Regions from separate parts of the Streptomyces sp. NPDC047072 genome, predicted to be linked through region 3. Evidence: riboswitches for the same ligand, from Rfam matches in the RefSeq annotation. Region 3 holds a riboswitch; each other region holds the start of a gene.

Region 1 (3,412 bases), on a different contig from region 3:
CCGCACTCGATCACCGCGACGCTCTCCTCCCGCAGCCGTGAGGTGATCCGCCGCAACACCACGATCCTGCCGCTGTATTCACTGATGCTCGGCCTGCTGGCCCTGCTCGGCTTCATGGCGATCGCGGCGGGCGTGAAGGTCACCAACGGCCAACTCGCCATCCCCCAGCTGTTCGAGAACATGTTCCCGGACTGGTTCGCGGGCGTGGCGTTCGCGGCGATCGGCATCGGCGCGCTCGTCCCGGCGGCCATCATGTCGATCGCGGCCGCGAACCTCTTCACCCGCAACATCTACAAGGACTTCATCAAGCCGGACGCCACGCCGAAGCAGGAGGCGCAGGTCTCCAAGATCGTGTCGCTGCTGGTGAAGGTCGGCGCGCTGGTCTTCGTCCTCACGATGGACAAGACGGTCGCGATCAACTTCCAGCTCCTGGGCGGCATCTGGATCCTCCAGACCTTCCCGGCCCTGGTCGGCGGTCTCTTCACCCGCTGGTTCCACCGCTGGGCGCTGCTCGCGGGCTGGGCGGTCGGCATGGTCTACGGCACGGTCGCGGCGTACGGCGTGGCCTCCCCCACCCAGAAGCACTTCGGCGGCTCGGCGAAGGAGATCCCGGGCATCGGCGAGATCGGCTACATCGGCCTGACGGCGTTCGTGCTCAACGTGGTGGTGACGGTGATCCTGACCTTCGCGCTGAAGGCGCTGAAGGCCCCGGAGGGCGTCGACGAGACAAGCCCGGAGGACTACACGGCGGACGCGGGCGACCCGGGGGTGGAGGTGGAGTTGCCGCCGGCGACAGCGGGGTCGGCCCACTAGGCACACCGTTCACGGGCCGTCGGAGAGGTTGTCCGGCGGCCCGTTGTCGTGCCCGTCGTGCACACTCACCCCCATGGACATCCTGATCCGCCCCGCCGAACCCACCGACTACGAACACCTGGGCGAGATCACCGCCCAGGCCTACCTCCAGGACGGGCTGCTCGCCTTCGGCGACGAAGACGACTGGTACTTCCAGGAACTCAAGAACGTGGCCAAGCGAGCCGCGGAAGCCGACGTCCTGGTCGCCGCGACGGACGACCGAATCCTCGGCGGAGTCACCTACGTCCCGTCCGGCGGCCCCTTCGCCGAACTCGCCCGCCCCGGAGAGGCCGAGATCCGCATGCTCGCCGTATTCCACGAAGCCCGCGGCAGAGGCGTCGGCAAGGCCCTCGTACAAGCCTGCATCGACCGGGCCCGAGCAACGGACACCACCGCGGTGGTCCTGTGCACCCAGCCCACCATGCACACGGCCCACCGCATCTACGAGCGCCTGGGCTTCACCCGCGCCCCGGAACGCGACTGGCACCCGATCCCCGACAACGACTTCACGCTCCTCACCTATCAGTTGACGCTCTGAAGTCACCACGACACAACATATGGGGCTGCTTCCCCCACCCGGCACAAGATGTATGCTCATGCTCGCTGTCGCCGCAGGGGAATCCGGTGGGAATCCGGAACTGTCCCGCAACGGTGTACTCATGCGTGCATAGGCGCACATGAGAGTCAGTCCGAGGACCTGCCGACAGTGTGCCCGGCCGCCGTGGCCCGGGTGCAACTGACGTCCAGGCCTCGTGGAATGGGCCGGTGGACGCGACGCCGTGCGCGCTCGTGTGCCGCCCCCTGCCCTCCAGGCCCCGTGCCCAGCGAGGGAGAGCCCCACGTGACCATCGCGCCAGCCGACCCGGCTTCAGCGATCGAGCGGACCGAGCAGGACCACGACGGCCCCGGTGCCGCGCTACTGCGGATCCTGGCCGAGCTGACCGCCGACCTTCCCGACGCCGACCCCGGCAGGGTCGCCGCCGCCGCGCTCCGTGGCCGGTCCGCGCGGGCCGACGAGTCGGAGTTGCGCGAGCTGGCCACCGAGGCGGCGGCCGGGCTGATCTCCGAGGACCCCGCCTACAGCAGGCTGGCCGCCCGGCTGCTGACGATCTCCATCGCCGCCGAGGCCGCCTCGCAGGGCGTCACCTCGTTCACCGGGTCCGTCGGCGTCGGCCACCGCGAGGGCCTCATCGCCGACCGGACCGCCGAGTTCGTGCGCGTCCACGCCGAGAAGCTGGACGCCCTCGTCGACCCCGCGGCCGACGACCGCTTCGGCTACTTCGGCCTCCGTACCCTCCACAGCCGCTACCTCCTCCGGCACCCGATCACCCGCAAGGTCATCGAGACGCCCCAGCACTTCATGCTCCGGGTGGCCTCCGGCCTCGCGGAGGACGACACCGCAAGGGCGCTCGACGAAGTCGCCGCGCTCTACGGCCTCATGAGCCGCCTCGACTACCTCCCCTCCTCCCCCACCCTCTTCAACTCCGGCACCAGGCACCCCCAGATGTCGTCCTGCTACCTCCTCGACTCCCCGATCGACGAGCTGGACTCCATCTACGACCGGTACCACCAGGTCGCCCGGCTCTCGAAGCACGCCGGTGGCATCGGGCTGTCGTACAGCCGGATCCGCTCGCGCGGGTCCCTCATCCGCGGCACCAACGGGCACTCCAACGGCATCGTCCCGTTCCTGAAGACGCTGGACGCGAGTGTCGCCGCCGTGAACCAGGGCGGCCGGCGCAAGGGCGCGGCCGCGGTCTACCTGGAGACCTGGCACTCCGACATCGAGGAGTTCCTGGAGCTGCGCGACAACACCGGCGAGGACGCCCGCCGTACGCACAACCTGAACCTCGCGCACTGGATCCCGGACGAGTTCATGCGCCGGGTGAACGCGAACGCCGAGTGGTCGCTCTTCTCACCCGCCGATGTGCCCGAGCTGGTCGACCTGTGGGGCGAGGAGTTCGACGCGGCCTACCGGAAGGCCGAGGCCGACGGGCTCGCGCGCAGGACCATCCCTGCCCGTGACCTCTACGGCCGCATGATGCGCACCCTCGCGCAGACCGGCAACGGCTGGATGACCTTCAAGGACGCGGCCAACCGCACCGCCAACCAGACGGCCCTGCCCGGGCACACGGTCCACTCCTCCAACCTCTGCACGGAGATCCTGGAGGTCACGGACGACGGCGAGACGGCGGTCTGCAACCTGGGGTCCGTGAACCTCGGCGCGTTCGTGGACGGAAACGACATCGACTGGGAGCGGCTCGACGAGACCGTCCGCACCGCCGTCACCTTCCTCGACCGCGTCGTCGACATCAACTTCTACCCGACCGAGCAGGCGGGCCGCTCCAACGCCAAGTGGCGTCCCGTCGGCCTCGGCGCGATGGGTCTCCAGGACGTCTTCTTCAAGCTGCGCCTGCCCTTCGACTCGCCCGAGGCGAAGGCCCTCTCCACGCGGATCGCCGAGCGCATCATGCTCGCCGCCTACGAGGCCTCCGCCGACCTCGCCGAGCGCAACGGCCCGCTGCCCGCCTGGGAGAAGACCCGTACCGCGCAGGGCGTGCTG
Region 2 (3,412 bases), on a different contig from region 3:
GCCTCTTCTGGACACCGTGCGGACCGCCCCAGTTCATCTTCCGTTTACCCAGGTTACTTACGGTCGTCCGACCAATGACTTCAAAAGAATGCCTGGGTAAATGGAAAACTTCTCGCTGATCCTCGCGATTGTGGTGGTAACTGCACTCGCGTTCGATTTCACGAACGGTTTCCACGACACCGCCAACGCGATGGCCACCACCATCTCGACCGGCGCACTCAAGCCCAAGGTCGCGGTGGCCATGTCCGCCGTGCTCAACCTGGTGGGCGCCTTCCTCTCGGTGGAGGTCGCCAACACGATCTCCAAGGGTCTCGTCGACGAGACCGGCATCCGTCCCGAGGTCATCTTCGCCGCCCTGGTCGGCGCGATCCTCTGGAATCTGCTGACCTGGCTGGTGGGCCTGCCCTCCAGCTCGTCGCACGCCCTGATGGGCGGTCTGATCGGCGCCACCATCGCCTCGGCGGGCATGGGCGCGGTCCACGGTGACGTGCTGGTCACCAAGGTCCTGATCCCGGCCATCGCGGCCCCGATCGTGGCGGGCGTCGCCGCCATGCTGGCGACCCGCCTGTCCTACTCGCTCGGCAAGAAGGCCGACGGCAGGGCCGCCGCGAAGGGCTTCCGCGCGGGCCAGATCGCCTCCGCCGGCCTGGTCTCCCTCGCCCACGGCACCAACGACGCCCAGAAGACGATGGGCATCATCACCCTCGCCCTGGTCGCCGGCGGCGCCGTCGCCCCCGACTCCGACCCGCCCACCTGGGTCATCCTCTCCGCGGGTCTGGCCATCGCGCTCGGCACCTACCTCGGCGGCTGGCGCATCATCCGCACGATGGGCAAGGGCCTGACCGACCTCCAGCCGCAGCAGGGCTTCGCCGCCCAGACCAGCGCGGCCACGGTCATCCTGGCCTCCTCGCACCTCGGCTTCTCCCTCTCCACCACCCACTCCGTCTCCGGTTCGGTGATGGGCGCGGGCCTGGGCCGCAAGGGCGGCGTGGTCCGCTGGTCCACGGCCACCCGGATGTTCGTGGCCTGGGGGCTGACGCTCCCGGCGGCGGCCCTGGTGGGCGCGCTGGCCGAGTCCGTGTGCGACCTCGGCGACTGGGGCACCGCGGTGGTGGCGGTCTTCCTGATCGCGTCCAGCGCGGCGATCTGGAAGATCTCGCGCCGCGAGGTCGTGGACGCGTCCAACGTCAACGAGACCGAGGAGCCGCCCGGTGTGGTGACCACGGCGATCGCCGCGGTGACGCCGCCGCCGGCCGGAACGGTGAGCGAGAGCCTCACGGCCACGATCGCCTCCCCGGTCGCCACGTCCGCCACCGCCACGGACCCGGCCACCCCGCCGGCCGCCGTCTGAGCCCCAAGGAACCAACACCATGAAGATCGACTGGGAAGCCCTCGGCTCCGTCTTCGGCGTCAGCCTCGTGGTCACCGTGGGCCTGGTGGCCCTGTTCACCCTCGGCATCATGGGCCTGTCCCGCCAGGAGCGCGCCCAGACCGAGGGCGGCTCCGCGCCCCTCGCGGTCACCGGCGCCTACGCCTGCTTCGCCGCGTGCGCGGCGGCGGTGGCGTACGGGATTTCGCTGATCGTGGCCTGACGGCCACACGCGCACCACGGGGTGCGGGACGGATCACCGTCCCGCACCCCTTTTTTCGTGGCCCCGGGAACAGTCCCCGTGTGGGGTTCTGCACACTCCTCCATCGCAGGTCAACAGCAAGTTGACTGCCCTTCCAACACCGTGGTGGACTGCCGGGGCCATGTACGACGGCAGGAGAGGAAGCCGGTGTGAGTCCGGCGCGGTCCCGCCACTGTGACCGGGGTAGGTAGCCCCGGGAGCCAGGAACTCTCGTCGTCGGTCTCGTCGAACCAGGGCGTGGACACCCTGAGTGAGGACATAACGCGATGCCCGCCTGCCCTGATCGCGTCTTCGCGTACGGCGCCGCCGCCGGACTTCTGGGGGACCTGCTGCTCGGCGATCCGCGTCGGGGGCATCCGGTCGCCGCGTTCGGGCGGGCCGCCGGGGCCGTGGAGCGGGCGCTGTGGCGGGATCACCGGGGGCGGGGCGCGGTGCACACCGCCGTGTGTGTCGGGGGTGCCGTCGCCCTCGGTGCGCTGGCCCAGCGTGTCGTACGACCGTCCCGTACCGCTTCCGTCGCGCTGACCGCCGCCGCCACCTGGGCCGTTGTCGGGGGCACGTCCCTCGCGCGCGAGGCCCGGAGCATCGGGCGCGCTCTGGACGAAGGGGATGTGGAGGCCGCGCGGGAGCGGCTGCCGCATCTGTGCGGGCGGGATCCGCAGGCGCTCGACGCCGACGGGATCGCCCGGGCCGTCGTCGAGTCCGTCGCCGAGAACACCTCCGACGCCGTCGTGGGGGCGCTCGTGTGGGGTGCGGTCGGCGGGGTGCCGGGGCTGCTCGGGTTCCGGGCCGTCAACACGCTGGACGCCATGGTGGGCCACAGGTCGGCCCGGTACCGGCGGTTCGGGTGGGCCTCCGCCCGGCTCGACGACCTCGCCGGGTGGCCGGGGGCGCGGCTGACCGCCGTACTCGCGACGGTGGCCGGGGGTGATCCGCGGGGTGCCGTGCGGGCGTGGCGGGAGGATGCCGGCAAGCATCCGAGCCCCAACGCCGGGCCTGTGGAGGCGTCCTTCGCGGGGGCGCTCGGGGTGCGGCTCGGGGGGACGTTGTCCTACGCGGGGCGGGTCGAGCACCGGCCCGTGCTGAATCGGGAGGGGCGCGCCGTGGCCTCGTACGACATCGAGCGTGCCGTACGGCTGTCGCGGCGCGTCGGTCTGCTCGCGCTCGGTGCCGGTGCGGTCGCCGCGCGGCTGATCCGGAAGGGACGTACGGCATGAGCGGGGGGCTTCTCGTCGCCGGGACCACCTCGGACGCCGGCAAGAGTGTCGTCACGGCCGGGATCTGCCGGTGGCTGGTGCGGCAGGGGGTCAAGGTCGCGCCGTTCAAGGCGCAGAACATGTCCCTCAACTCCTTTGTCACCAAGGAGGGTGCGGAGATCGGGCGGGCGCAGGCCATGCAGGCGCAGGCCTGCCGGGTCGAGCCGACCGCGCTGATGAATCCCGTGCTGCTCAAGCCCGGTGGGGAACAGAGCAGTCAGGTCGTGCTGCTCGGGAAGCCGGTCGGGGAGTTGAGCGCTCGTGGGTATCACGGGGGCCGGCAGCAGAAGTTGCTCGGGACCGTGCTCGACTGTCTCGCCGAACTGCGGGGCACGTATGACGCGGTGATCTGTGAGGGGGCGGGGAGTCCGGCGGAGATCAACCTGCGGCGGACCGACATCGTGAACATGGGGATCGCCCGGAACGCCGGGCTGCCCGTGCTGGTCGTCGGGGACATCGACCGGGGCGGTGTCTTCGCCTCGTTCTTCGGGACCGTCGCGCTGCTCAGCCCCGAGGACCAAGCGC
Region 3 (3,412 bases):
CCAGGTGCCCATTCCCGACAACCCCCTCGGCCACACGCTCGTGTACGTCGTGGAGACGGATCGCGGACCGGTGCTGATCGACACGGGCTGGGACGACCCGGCCTCCTGGGACCTGCTCGTCGAGGGTCTGACGGCCTGCTCCACGTCCGTCGGCGAGATCCACGGCGTGGTCGTCACCCACCACCACCCCGACCACCACGGCCTGTCGGGCAAGGTCCGCGACGCCTCCGGTGCCTGGATCGCGATGCACGCGGCGGACACCGCGATCGTGCGCCGCTCCCGCGAGACCCGCCCGGAGCGCTGGTTCACCTACATGGCAGCCAAGTTGGAGGCCGCGGGCGCCCCCGAGGACCACATCGCCCCGCTCCGCAACGCCCGCCGCAGCACCCTGCCCGGCCTCTCCCCCGCCCTGCCGGACCACGAGATCGTCCCCGGTGAACTCCTCGACCTCCCCGGCCGCCGGCTCCGCGCGATCTGGACGCCGGGCCACACCCCCGGCCATGTCTGCCTGCACCTGGAGGAGGAGCACCCCGCCCAACTCCCGGGCCACGGGCGCCTGTTCTCCGGCGACCACCTGCTCCCCGAGATCACCCCGCACATCGGCCTGTACGAGGATCCGGACGACGCCACCGTCACCGACCCGCTCGGCGACTACCTCGACTCGTTGGAGCGCGTCGGCCGCCTCGCCCCCGCCGAGATCCTCCCGGCACACCAGCACGCCTTCACCGACGCGGCCGCCCGGGTACGGGAGTTGCTCGACCACCACGAGGAACGCCTCACCGGCCTGCGGGCGTTGCTCGCCGAGCCCCTCACCGCCTGGCAGCTCGCCGTGCGCATGGAGTGGAACCGGCCCTGGGACCAAATCCCCTACGGATCACGGAACATCGCGGTCTCCGAGGCCGAGGCACATCTGCGGCGGCTGGTGAAACTGGGCCGCGCGGAGGCGGTCGCGGGGAGCGAACCGGTGACGTACGTGGCGGTCTGACCGCCTGAAGACCTTCAACTCCCGGGATTCAGCGCGTAGTCCAGCCCCTCGTCGTACGACATCGCCAACCCCTCGGCGTACGCCTGCTCGTAGTCCCGGTCCCCGAGCCGCTCCCGCAGCAGCCGCTCGCGCTCACGCTGGGCGGCGCTGGGCGGGGCTCGCCGAGGTTCGCGAGGTGGTGCGGGTGAGCCAGGAGGCGCTTCTGCGGCCGATCTCCCGGGAGTTGGCCGGCACGCACGTCTGTACGCGCTACCACTGCGCGGCCCGTGAGTCGGCGGTCGGCGGCGGCCTGTACGACGTCGCGATCACCCCGTACGGCCCGCCACTGCTGGTCAGCGATGTCCGCGGGCACGGCCTGGAGGCGCTGCGGCTGACCGCGGCGACCCTGACCGGCTTCCGCGAACTCGCCTTCACCGCCCCCGACTTGCCCAAGACCGCCGCCCTGGACGGCCGGCTCGCCCCCGAGCTGGGCCCGGAGGACTTCGTCACCGCGGTGCTCGCCGAGTTCACCCCCGGCGAGGTCCGCCTGGTCAACTGCGGTCATCCCGCGCCGCTGCGAGCCGGCCGGCACGTCGAGTTCCTCGAACCGTTCACTCCGACCACGCCCCTCGGGCTCGGTCCGGGTGGGCCTCCAGCCGGGCGACCGGCCGCTCCTCTACACCGACGACCTCACCTAGGCCCGCTCCGCCGACGGCACGGCCTTCCCGCTCCTCCCCGAGGACGCCCCGCACACCCTCTACGACCGTGTCCTCGCCCACACCGACGGCCACCCCGCCGACGACCTCGCCCTGGTCCTGTGCCAGGCGGCCGAGGCGCTGGTCCCCGCGCTGCCCCGCCGACCCCTCACAGCTGCCTCTCAGCCGACTCCCTACGGGCGAGTAGAGTGACCGGGTCGTCATCACACCCGTACGGGGGAAAGCCGGTGCAAATCCGGCGCTGACCCGCAACCGTGAGCCGCTCTGGAGCGACGAGCCGGATTGCCCCGCACGGATCGTGACCGGCTCACGCGCATCGGCACCCGGCCGGTGTGCGGCACCGTCGAGGGATACGGAGCCGAGCCGCCCGGGGTCCTCCCGTGCTGCCCGGCTTCTTCAGGGAGAGGGCATCCGCCGATCATGAACGTCCGCCGCAGCGCCGCGGTCCTGGCCGCCACCGTCGTGATCGGCACGGCCGCGCCCGCGCTCGCCGCCCCGTCGCCGTCCCCCTTCGTCCCCGCCGGGCTCTACGGCAGCACGGACCCCACGTACGACGGCGTCTGGCGCCAGTCCCTCGCGCTGATCGCCCAGCACCGGGCGGGTGTGCGGCCCGCCGCCTCCGCGACCGACTGGCTCGTGGGCCAGCAGTGCGCGAACGGCGCCTTCGCGGCGTACCGCGCGGATCCGGCCAAGGCCTGCGACGCCAAGGTCATGGTCGACACCAACAGCACGGCGGCCGCCGTACAGGCCCTCTCCGCGCTCGGCGGCCACGCGTCCGCGACCGGAAAGGCGGTGGCCTGGCTGAAGTCCGTGCAGAACAAGGACGGCGGCTGGGGATACCTGCCCGGCGGGGCGAGCGACGCCAACTCGACGTCCGTGGTGATCGGTGCGCTGGGCGACGGCGCCGGGAAGGTCCTCAAGGACGGCAAGTCGCCCTACGACGCCCTGCTCGCGCTCTCCCTGCCGTGTGCGGACGGGGGCGCCTTCGCCTACCAGCCGGACAAGAAGGGGAAGTTGACGGCCAACGCGGACGCGACGGCCGCGGCGGTCGTCGGCGCGGCGGGCCTCGGCATGGCGACGGCGAAGGCGGGCGACGGGGCTACGGTCACCTGCACGGACGCGGCCACTCCAGAGGGGGCCGCTGCCAATGGCGCCGCGTACCTCGCCGAAGCCGTCGCGAAGAACGGCCACCTCACCTCCGTCCTCCCCGGCTCCGAGAACCAGCCCGACTACGGCAACACGGCCGACGCGGTCGTCGCCCTCGCTGTGCAGGGCGGCACCGAGGCGGCCCGGAAGCCGCTGGCCTGGCTGGAGAAGAACTCCGCGAAGTGGGCCGCGCAGAGCGGCCCGGCGGCGTACGCCCAGCTGATCCTCGCGGCGCAGGCGGGTGGCGCGGATCCGCGGGACTTCGGCGGTACGGATCTGGTGAAGCGGCTGAACGCGACGGGACCGGCACCCCGGGAAGCGGCGAAGCCTCAGGCGGAGAAGGCGGAGAAGAAGAACGAGGACGGCGTCAATGTCTGGTGGATGATCGGCGTCGGCCTGGTCGCGGGCATCGGCGTCGGGTTCCTCTTCACCGGCCGCAACAAGGGCAAGCAGCAGTGACGGTCCGCCGTACGACCGCAACTCTGCTGCTGGCGCTGCTCGTCGGTGCCGTCTGCGCGGCCCCCGCCCAGGCCGCCGGCTACCGCTACTGGTCCTTCTGGGACCGTACGGCCACGACATGGACGTA
Region 4 (3,412 bases), on a different contig from region 3:
CGCCGGCCCGGCGGGCGCGGCCCCGGCCGACCGGGACCTCGGCCAGGTACTGACCATGCCGGCCGCGCCGTCCGCCGCCGAACTGCCCGCGGGGGCCGCCGCGGAGCCGCCCACCGCCTGGCCGAAGCCCGCCGGCATCACGCACATCGCCGCCCGCGAGTCCATCACCTGCGCGAGCGGCAACCTGTGCGCCGCCGTCTGGGACGCGACGCAGGGCGACTACGTCGTCTACTCCTTCTACTACTGCGACACCTACACCCTCTCCAACTGGGTGGGCACGGGCTCGTACCGCAACAACCAGACGGGTGGGGTGACGGCGTACTTCTACGGTCAGAACGGCCAGACGGTCACGCCGGTGGGCCCGGGCGGCAGCAGCAACTCCTACAACTGGGGCCCGATCTGGTCGATCAAGAACTGCTGACGCTCCAGCGCTGTTCCACCTTCGCCAGCCGCCAGTAGGCGATCGCCGCCGCCCACACCACCACGAACAGACCGACGATGACGTAGCCGACGTTGTCGAGGCTGATGTCGGCGATCCAGGTGGTGAGGGCGTCGGTGAGGGCGAGCTTGTCGTGGAGGACGCCGACGAGTTCGATCGTGCCGATGAAGAACGCGACGGCGATGGACAGCCCGGTGATGGCGAGGTTGTAGAACACCTTGCGCACGGGGTTGGAGAAGGCCCACTGGTAGGCGAAGTTCATGAACGTGCCGTCGAGCGTGTCGAACAGGCTCATCCCGGCGGCGAAGAGGAGCGGCAGGCAGAGGATCGCGTACCAGGGCAGCCCGGCGGCCGCACCCGACCCGGCCATCACCATGAGGGTGACCTCGGTGGCGGTGTCGAACCCGAGCCCGAAGAGAAACCCGAGGGGGTACATCTGCCCCGGCCGGGTGATGGACTTGGTGAGCCGCCCGAGGATCCGGTTCATGAACCCCCGCGAATCCAGATGGGATTCAAGCTCCTTCTCGTCGTACGATCCCGCCCGCATCGCCCGGAACACCTTCAGGATGCCCACCAGGGCAACGAGGTTGAGGGCGGCGATGAGATAGAGAAAGGTCCCGGAGATCGTCGTACCGAGAAAACCGAGCACCTGGTGGGTACCGGACCCCTCGTTCATCACGCGCCCGGCCAACTGAGTACCGCCGGCGATGAGCAGCGCCAGCAGCACGACGACACTGGAGTGCCCCAGCGCAAACCAGAACCCCACGGACACGGGCCGCTTGCCGTCGGCCATCAGCTTCCGGGTGGTGTTGTCGATAGCGGCGATGTGATCGGCGTCGAAGGCATGCCGCATACCGAGGGTGTAGGCGGTCACACCGAGCCCGACGCCGAAGGCTTTGGTCCCGATCTCGTAGTGCGCAGGCACGACGAGCAGAAAGAGAATCCCGAACGCGACGACGTGGAGGACGGCGATCACGGCCATGAGGAGGGCAGTCTTGATGGTGTCCTCACGCCGCCAACGAAAGCTGTTCTGGGCCATGGCAGGCTCGGTCATACGGTCAGCTCCAGCACCTCGTGGATCAGTTCCTGACGTGCCGCGGCCGGTCTCCTGGCTTACGGGTACGTACGCCTACCGCTCCTGCCTTCCCAACCGCCGCACGACGGTCAGTGGCTGTCCCCCGGCGAGGGGACACGGAACGGGAACTCCCCGATCTCAGTGGCGAGGGCCGCTCCGGACTTCCACCGGATTCCCGAACACCACGGCGTGCTCACAGTAGGTGGGGAGGTGGGGGTGTGCATAGCTGGGGATCTGCGTAGGTATGGAAGATCACATCGGTCTGGAGGGGGTTCGGAGGGGGCTCGGGGCGGGCCTTCGAGGTTGAGCGGGCCAGGCATCGAGAGATTGGCGCATTTGTCCCACCCCCGCCCGGAACGAACCTGGTCGCATGCCCTGGAGCCCGGGACAAAGTCACCAATCATCCCCGGTCGCAGGTGCTGCTGCTCTGACTCCCTGCACGCGCACCGCTTACGGTCCTGTGTCGCACAGGCTGGCGGATGATCACCTAGTTCCCAGCTGGTCAGCTGAGGGGGACCGCCCGTCCGGTTAAGTTCGCAGCATGAGTTTGTTGCTGCAGGGGGAGGACATGATTGATCAGCTCGCCCGTGCTCACATGTCCTGGGGGCTGGGATCGGCGGATCGCTGGGGACTGGATCAGACAACTGGCCTTGTCACCTGGACCTTCCCCGACAAGACAGCGACGGCGCCTGCTCAGGTGCTCGGCAGTTTCAGTCCCTCGTCGGGCTCGTGGGTGTGGGCATGGGCGAACAAGAGCATCCTGCCTGAACTGAGCCACGACGCCCGGAGGGTTCGGGACTGGGCCGAGGCCCATGGGCATCAGGCTCTGGCAGAGCCGCAGATCGATGCTGACGAGCAAGTGGCGGCGACGTTCACGGCGTTGGCCGTGAGGGTCACGGAGGCGACCGGCTTTTACCGGGGTTCCGGAGGCAACGCCATGGTGATGATTACTTTCGGGCCGGTCACCTTGGCCATGGCAGACGGCAGCACGTCCACGTTCGACATCAATATCAACTAGCGAGCACCCGCTGCCGCTTGTTGGGCCGGTAGCCTGGGCCGTTCATGATGGCCTGGTGGCTGGTGTTGATCAGCCGGTCCAGGAGTGGGCACGCGCGCCGTCAGGAGGTGACGGGCTACCGGCTGAGGAAGTAGATGCCGACGGCAACCGCGCCGCTGCCCGCGAGGATCTGCAGGAGCCCGATCGTCTTGAGGAGCAACACCCCTGCGGTAGGGCCGCCGTAGATGCGGGGCGGTTTCTTCTGTTGCGTGCTCATTGCCCTCGCGTAAAAGCGCGACGCCGCCTTCTTGTAGTCGGTGGCGATGACGGCCCCTCCGCACAGCAGGCCGACTCCCACAACGATGAAGAAGACAGCACCGCCCGTTCCCGGAGCGGCACTTGCCGGAGCGGATCCAGCAAGGTCAGCGGTGTTGATCACACCGATCATCGTGGGGTGGCACGACGAACCGGTCAGCGTCATGACAGAGGCCGGTACAGACAGTGACGCGATCTTTACTCACATCCCAAGTTGAGGCTGATGACGAGTGTGATCGCGGGGTAATGGTTCCTGGGCCTCGACCTCTTCGTCTGGGGCATCCCGGCGCCACCGGGGACGCGGCTCTTTCGGGTGGAGACGTCCCTCACCGGCACCGCCCTTCGCGTGGCCGTCACCTGTCCGCGAGGTGAGCGACTTCCGGATGTTGGCCGGGGGTTGGGCCAGATTCGCGCCGCCCGGGACCGTCGGCCAGGCGCAACGCGCAAGGGGCCACCCGCGCCATGAACGGCGGGTGGCCCCACGTCGGTGATCCTTCACCGACTTCTCACGCGTGCGCGTGCGTCAGGAGCGTGCGGCCTTGCGGCGGCGGGAGGCGAAGACGATGCCCACGCCACCGAGGAGGAG

Evidence for each region. A riboswitch is a leader RNA that binds a small molecule or an ion and turns the genes downstream of it on or off. The one in region 3 is predicted to bind cobalamin.
Region 1: it holds a riboswitch for cobalamin, as region 3 does, so the genes downstream of both, ABZ896_RS20220 (ribonucleoside-diphosphate reductase subunit alpha) here and ABZ896_RS01135 (prenyltransferase/squalene oxidase repeat-containing protein) in region 3, are expected to answer to the same signal.
Region 2: it holds a riboswitch for cobalamin, as region 3 does, so the genes downstream of both, ABZ896_RS32625 (cobalamin biosynthesis protein) here and ABZ896_RS01135 (prenyltransferase/squalene oxidase repeat-containing protein) in region 3, are expected to answer to the same signal.
Region 4: it holds a riboswitch for cobalamin, as region 3 does, so the genes downstream of both, ABZ896_RS26415 (HoxN/HupN/NixA family nickel/cobalt transporter) here and ABZ896_RS01135 (prenyltransferase/squalene oxidase repeat-containing protein) in region 3, are expected to answer to the same signal.

Annotation. Positions count from the first base shown of each region.
Region 1 is NZ_JBEYVC010000043.1:9,428-12,839, forward strand. It holds gene mctP (monocarboxylate uptake permease MctP) at 1-813, shown strand, start outside; gene ABZ896_RS20215 (GNAT family N-acetyltransferase) at 887-1,390, shown strand; cobalamin riboswitch at 1,413-1,572, shown strand; gene ABZ896_RS20220 (ribonucleoside-diphosphate reductase subunit alpha) at 1,694-3,412, shown strand, end outside.
Region 2 is NZ_JBEYVC010000098.1:8,036-11,447, reverse strand. It holds gene ABZ896_RS32640 (lysozyme) at 1-1, shown strand, start outside; gene ABZ896_RS32635 (inorganic phosphate transporter) at 101-1,351, shown strand; gene ABZ896_RS32630 (hypothetical protein) at 1,371-1,592, shown strand; cobalamin riboswitch at 1,729-1,861, shown strand; gene ABZ896_RS32625 (cobalamin biosynthesis protein) at 1,898-2,848, shown strand; gene ABZ896_RS32620 (cobyric acid synthase) at 2,845-3,412, shown strand, end outside.
Region 3 is NZ_JBEYVC010000002.1:40,561-43,972, forward strand. It holds gene ABZ896_RS01120 (MBL fold metallo-hydrolase) at 1-985, shown strand, start outside; partial or broken gene ABZ896_RS01125 (SpoIIE family protein phosphatase) at 1,170-1,553, shown strand; gene ABZ896_RS01130 (hypothetical protein) at 1,576-1,884, opposite strand; cobalamin riboswitch at 1,858-1,985, shown strand; gene ABZ896_RS01135 (prenyltransferase/squalene oxidase repeat-containing protein) at 2,101-3,285, shown strand; gene ABZ896_RS01140 (SCO2322 family protein) at 3,282-3,412, shown strand, end outside.
Region 4 is NZ_JBEYVC010000067.1:29,046-32,457, reverse strand. It holds gene ABZ896_RS26420 (hypothetical protein) at 1-421, shown strand, start outside; gene ABZ896_RS26415 (HoxN/HupN/NixA family nickel/cobalt transporter) at 408-1,493, opposite strand; cobalamin riboswitch at 1,520-1,716, opposite strand; gene ABZ896_RS26410 (DUF6882 domain-containing protein) at 2,056-2,532, shown strand; gene ABZ896_RS26405 (hypothetical protein) at 2,648-2,992, opposite strand; gene ABZ896_RS26400 (LAETG motif-containing sortase-dependent surface protein) at 3,350-3,412, opposite strand, start outside.